2 regions of the Novosphingobium kalidii genome follow, and region 1 is predicted to be linked to the other one. Evidence: riboswitches for the same ligand, from Rfam matches in the RefSeq annotation. Region 1 holds a riboswitch; the other holds the start of a gene.
What was found. A riboswitch is a leader RNA that binds a small molecule or an ion and turns the genes downstream of it on or off. The one in region 1 is predicted to bind cobalamin.
Positions count from the first base shown of each region.

Region 1 (3,201 bases):
TGTGCTTGCGGCTGCGTTCCTCGTGTCTGCGTTCCTCTTGAGTGAGGTCTGCCTCCTCGCTCACTTTGCAGCCCCGTCGCGCAAACCCGGACGAGCGGTGATGAGCGCGGCATAGAGCACGGCGGCAACGCCTGACCAGAGCAAGGTCGCCAGCAAAGTGCCGGGGAAGTAGCGCTGAATCCGGGGCAGGAACTCGGCAATGGTCGGATCCGGGTAGCGGCCGCCGAGGAAGTAGAACCCGCCGCTGGAGAAGAGATTGGAGACGAATGCGGAGATTACCAGCAGCGCGGCCGCGGCGAAAAGTGCGGAGAGCCGCTCACCCAAGCGCTCGGCCACGAAGCGACCCGCGAACCACATCACTCCGTAGGCGGGAAGCAGCATCCAGTATGCGGGCGTGAAGCAGAAGCCGGAGCCGCCGAGAACGTAGATCTTCACGACATCTATGGCGAAGCCGAGGGCAAACAGCCCCGCGAAGGCCATTGGACGCCGCACGAAGTATCCAAGCACGAAGAAGCTCGCGAGGCTGGTGTCGGGCAGATGCACCACATGGCTGAGCGAGTGCGTGCGGGTGATGAGCATGACGGCGGCGAGCGTGGCGAATGTCGCCAGCTCGAAGCGCGGCGACTGCAAGGAAAGACGACGGTCCATAGAGGGTCTCCGGTCAGGGCTGTGGAAGAGCGCGCCCGCAGCTGGCGCGCGATCACGTGAAGGAAGCAAGGCAAAGCGACAGCTGCCGTCTCTAGCAGGTCAGCGTTTGGACATAACGTACGGCTCCCCTTCGACGCGACACACGAATGTCGTCCGCCAAGGGTCTTGCCCGCATTGTGCGAGCCCCTCGTTCGCTCGGTTCATCCCGCCCGCGCGAAGGAACGACGGCATCAGGCCGGTTTCCTGACTTCCGGATCAAACACGCTGGTCGCCGCCTTCTCGGGAGTAAGCCTCCCAATGGCATCGTGGCGATGCGCTCACCGGTCACAGTTGCGGGAGCAGTGCTGGTCTCCAGCGGACAACGCCGCCAGCCCCAGACTTCCCGATTAAGCCCCTTCGGGCACCCGATACGCGAGCCGCGATAAGCCATGTCTCGGCGAGCGGCAAGCTTCAGCCACTTGCATGCAGCGTATGTCCGGGATAGGGGCCGCGCCGCGACAGGTTCCCTGCGAAGGGATCAAAAGGGAACTCGGGTGAAAGCCCCGGGCTGCCCCTGCAACTGTAAGCGGTGAGCCATCCGGCCATTTCGCCATTGGGACTTCCCAGTTCTGAGAAGGCGGCCGGAACGGTGCTGACCCGCAAGCCAGGAGACCTACCTGACGCAGTCGTTCTTCATCCGGGCAGGGTGCACCGGGTGTTCGAGGGCCCTCGCCACAAGCAGGGTCGCCCCTCGTGCAACGACAGCACTGCCTTGCCGGGAAACCGCGCAAGGGGCGTCATGTCGTGCCCTGCGTACGGGGCAAGCGCGCACGTTCCCTTGCGACGGTCGACCGGCAGGTTCGACGCCGTTTGCTGGAAGGGACTTCATCTTGCCTCGTATCACTTCTCTGGCCGCTGTTCCGGTCATCACGCTGCTTCTCTCCGCTCCCGCTTACGCCGACGAGGCGCCGGATCAGAGCATCGTCGTCAGCGCCTTCCGCGCTCCCGTCTCCCAGGAACGCAACTCCTCCAGCGTCACTGTCCTTGACGAAGAGGCTATCATTGAGGAGCAGCCGATCGCTGTCTCCGACATTCTCCTGCGCACGCCCGGCATCAGCCTTTCACGCAACGGCGGCTACGGCGCTGTTACATCGTTGCGGATTCGCGGCGCCGACGCCGGGCAGACCGTCATGGTGATCGATGGCATGCGCTTGTCCGATCCCTCATCCACCGCTGGCGGATATGGCTTCTCGAACCTGATGCTCGACGACATCGAGCGCATAGAAATCCTGCGCGGCCCGCAGTCGATCCTGTGGGGTAGCGATGCGATCGGAGGCGTGGTCCACGTCACCACACGCCGGCCCGAGAAGCCGCTTGAAGGCAGCATTGCACTCGAAGGAGGAAGCAACGAAACCGTTTCTGCTCGCGCAGGTATCGGCGGCACGAGCGAGGCTATCGACTGGCGCCTGGCAGGCTCCACCTTCACCACTGACGGGATTTCTACGCGCGCCAACGGCACCGAGGACGACGGCTATTCCCGCCAGGCTGCAAGCGGTACGGTGACGGTGCGGCTGGCAGAGGGTGTCTCGCTCGATGTGCGGGGCTACTGGGCCGAAGCTCGCAACGACTTCGATGACTTCAGCGGCGATAGCAGTGCCTATGGTGTGACCGAGGAATGGTCTGGCTACGCAGGCCTCAACTTTGCACTGCTCGGCGGCAAACTGGTGAACCGGCTCGCAGTGCTCCAGACCGAGACGGACCGCGAGAACTACGATCCATCACGCCGCGTCCGTCAGATCACCTTCGATGCGCAGGGCAGAGTCCGGCGGTTCGAATACCAGGGTACTTACCGCGCCTCCGAGGCGCTGGGCGTTGTTTTCGGAGCCGAGCGCGAGGAGCAGCGCATGACCACGGCTTCGCCATCGAACACTCTTGCGCCTTATACGCTGGTCCCGAGCGAGGCCGACACCGACAGTCTCTATGGGCAGGTCCGGCTTACGCCGGTTGCCGGTCTCACACTGAATGCAGGCGCGCGCTACGATCACCAGTCGCGCTTTGGCGACAACACGGTGCTCAGCGCCGGCGCTGTCTACACTCCCAACGACGGCGCCACAATTCTGCGCGCCAGTTACGACGAAGGCTACAAGGCGCCTTCGCTTTACCAGCTCTTCAGCGCCTATGGTGTCGCCGATCTGGGACCTGAGAAGGCGAAGGGCTGGGAAGTCGGCCTTGAGCATCGCTTTGGGGAGATCTTTGAAGCCTCGGCGACCTGGTTCCAGCGCGATACCGACAACCTCATTGACTTTGCGTATTGCCCGACCACTGGCGCCCAGCCGCCGATCTGCTTCATCCCGGGCACCGCTACGAGCCGTTTCGGGTACTACGCCAACATCAAGGAGAGCCGCGCTCGCGGGCTCGAACTGGCCGGCTCGGCTCGCTGGAACGTGCTCTTCGTGGAGGGCAACTACAGCTGGATCAAGGCTGAGGACCGCAGCGATGACAGCGCCTTCTATGGCCGCCAGCTCGCCCGTGTGCCGCGCCATCTCGCCAACCTGGAGGGCGGCGTGGAACTTC
Region 1 is NZ_JBEWLY010000007.1:124,577-127,777, forward strand. Features, by position in the region: gene cobO (cob(I)yrinic acid a,c-diamide adenosyltransferase) at 1-64, opposite strand, end outside; gene ABVV53_RS02445 (hypothetical protein) at 61-648, opposite strand; cobalamin riboswitch at 865-1,071, opposite strand; cobalamin riboswitch at 1,131-1,322, shown strand; gene ABVV53_RS02450 (TonB-dependent receptor plug domain-containing protein) at 1,518-3,201, shown strand, end outside.

Region 2 (3,201 bases), on a different contig from region 1:
CGCGACGACGGGCGGGCGCGACAAGCACCCGTAACCGCGCGGCCGTGCAGCCCCAGCCACACAGCTTCGTCGCTCAGACGGAGAGTTACCGTGCCATGACCATCCCCTGGATCAGGCAAGAGCGACCGGTGCGCCGGCAGGTCTCCTGGCTCACGGGTCACAGCTTGATGCACGCCTTCCCAGACTTCGCCTGCACGGCGGGGCCCAGTGGCTGCTCCCGCATTCAGGAGCGATGTGCATCGTGCTATCCGCTTACAGTTGCAGGGACAGCCGCGGAATTGGGAGCAAGCCCCCTCACCGCATTCCCGATTAAGCCCCTTGCGAGGGCACCGGCGCGATCATCGAAACGCTGTTTTACCGGCGTTTCGATGATCGCCCTAACTCAAAGCGGTAGCCAAGCCAATCGCTCTTGTCGTCTCCATCAGGCGGCTGGCGTAACCTCGATCTCGTCGAACCGTTTCCAGCGATAAATCGCGAAGCTTGCCAGCCAGCACAGCACGAACAGTCCGATAATGGCAAAGCCAAGGCTGTTGAAGTGCTCGCCCAGTTCCGCGGCGATGCGCCATGGCGCGCCAGTGAGGCCTAACTTGTCGCCGATCAGCGCCAGCGCCTCGATCCCGCCGATGACGATGGCCACCATGGCGGAGATCAGGGTGATGGTGATATTGTAATACAACTTGCGGATCGGCTTGACGAAAGCCCACTCGTAAGCGCCCAGCATCACCACGCCGTCGGCGGTGTCGACCAGCGCCATGCCAACCGCGAACAGCGCGGGCAGCACCAGGATTGTGCCGATCGACAGCCCGCTCGCCGCCTGGCTGGCTGACATGCCCAGGATCGCCACTTCCGTCGCGGTGTCGAAGCCCAGCCCGAACAGGAAGCCGAGCGGGGCCATGTGCCAGCTCTTGTTAACGAGGCGGAACATCGGCCGGAACAGCCGCGATAGAAGGCCGCGGGATCCTAGCAGGATGTCCAGATCATCCTCGACATAGGAGCCGCCCGCACGAACGTGCGCGAAGGTGCGCCAGACCGAGCGCAGGATCACCAGGTTCATGGCGGCGATGGCAAACAGGAACAGCGCCGAGATCATGGTCGCGATCACGCCGCCCACCTCCTTGAACGCACCGAACCGCGCCAAGGCATTGGCCGTCAGCGCGATCGCGACGGAGGCGATGGCGATGATCGCCGAATGCCCCACCGCGAACCAGAAGCCGACCGCGATGGGCCGCTGCCCGTCCTGCATCAGCTTGCGGGTCACATTGTCGATCGCCGCTATGTGGTCGGCATCGACGGCATGGCGCAAGCCCAGACCCCAAGCCAGCAAGGCGGTCCCCAGCATCAGCGGCTGCCCATGGAACAGGCTGTAGGCCCAGACCCAAACCGCCAAGTTGGCGCAGATCAGCACCACAAGCAGAACGCCGACACGTCTCCTGAGGAACGATGAGCCCGATAAGATCATGGTTGGCTCCTCCCGCGAAAAGAGGCGAGAAGGTTCCTCTTGGCGGGCTTGTGTGAGCCCCGCGCGCCATCTTGCGCGCAGGCGAGGCTCGGCAGCAGAAATGCGGCGCAAGTGCCGCCAGTCACGATAGACTTAAACATGAAAGTTCCCCGGGCGTCTTCACGACAAGGCCGGGGCGTCCGCGCGAACGGTCGGCACGCGCGACAGCCGACGCCAAAGGCGACCGACGCACGTCACCGATGCGGCCCCAGCCGCACGTTCGTCGCTCAGACGGAGTTCACCGTGCCGCGGCCATCCCCTGGACCAAGGCAAGAGCGACCAGACGCCGGCAGGTCTCCTGGCTCACGGGTCACAGCTTGATGCACGCCTTCCCAAGCCTCGCACGATTTCGCGCCCGGCCCAGTGGCTGCCCCTTCAATGAGAGGCAATGTGCATCGCGCTATCCGCTTACAGTTGCAGGGACAGCCACGGATTTGGGAGTAAGCCCCCACACCGCATTCCCGATTAAGCCCCGTTGGGGGCACCGGCGCGATCATTCGAAAGCCAGCAAGACCCGGCTTCCGCAGCCTGGCTAATCCAACGTACCGCAAAAGCCAAGATCCGATCCCTCGTGGCCGCGGATATCGGGAAAGCTGTGGGGTAACTTACGCGATCTGTCAGCCGTTCGGCCGCGGTGCGAAGGAGCCGCACGACGCCCCTGAATTCACGGTAGAGCTAAGCATCGCACACTGACCGCACTCTTCGGCAGTCGCTGTGAAGAACGCGCATCCCGCGCAGCGCTTTGCGGGATCGTCGGCGACTTCCATGTAGCCGAGCGACCTGCGCCGGTTTTTCTGGCTTAGCGGAAGCGCAGCCGGGTCATAGCAGGTGGCGGCGCGGGCGGAAGTGCTGGCAAGGACGCCGATGAGTGGGGCACTTGTCAGCACAAGCCCCAGGAAGCGGCGGCGTGCGATCGTCATGGTTATCTCCGATCCGCGTCCGCCCTTGCGGCGGTACGCCTCCTGTTACTAGCTCTCTGACCGGAACTGGTCGTGGCAGCCCTTGCATGTCGCGCCCAGGCTCCGACTGGCGCTGCGGATGGCGCCAGCATCGCCCGAAGCGACGGCACGCTCCAAGGCGACTGCCTTTGCTGCGAAAGCGTCCTGCGCTTGCTTGAACTTGACGGGATCCGTCCAGATCGCCGCTTTGGCTGCAGTTTTCACACCAGCCTGAGGGCCGCTGCCGCGAGGAAACCACTTGTATTGCTGAGCTGCGGACTGGCGGATCGTGCGTGCGGCGCCCAGAAGCTCGGCTTTGTCCGGGGAAGGCCTGCGCAGCCCATCATTCACCGCCTTGAAGGCCGCTCCCAGGTGCTTATAGCCGGCGATGCGGGCGCGAACGGCATCGGCAGGGGCCGCAAGCAAGGGAGCTGCTACGCCGGCAAGCGTCAGGGCTGCCAGAATATGAAAGCGGCTGAAACTGGGCAAGCTCATCATCCTCTTCTTCATCAATTACTCCGGATCGTCATATGCTGCCCGTGGCTTCGCGACAGGGAGGCATTAACCCGACCTCAGAAATGCTACTTTTTCGGCTCACGATAGACGTCGTGACACTCCTTGCACGGCAATGCGCTGCCGAGCATCCCGGTGACGCCGGCAAGGTCGCCCTTGGCGCCCAGCTCCGCGAGTTGCCTGGTGTCGCGCTCGAACGCGTCCAACCGCTGCGAATAGTCGGCCCAGTTGCTCCAGACTTCGGGCTTGGAG
Region 2 is NZ_JBEWLY010000014.1:103,037-106,237, forward strand. Features, by position in the region: cobalamin riboswitch at 119-349, opposite strand; gene ABVV53_RS10310 (HoxN/HupN/NixA family nickel/cobalt transporter) at 422-1,459, opposite strand; cobalamin riboswitch at 1,770-2,002, opposite strand; gene ABVV53_RS10315 (hypothetical protein) at 2,116-2,418, opposite strand; gene ABVV53_RS10320 (c-type cytochrome) at 2,467-2,946, opposite strand; gene ABVV53_RS10325 (c-type cytochrome) at 3,018-3,201, opposite strand, start outside.
Region 2: linked by a shared signal. The riboswitch ahead of ABVV53_RS10310 (HoxN/HupN/NixA family nickel/cobalt transporter) and the one ahead of ABVV53_RS02450 (TonB-dependent receptor plug domain-containing protein) in region 1 are both predicted to bind cobalamin.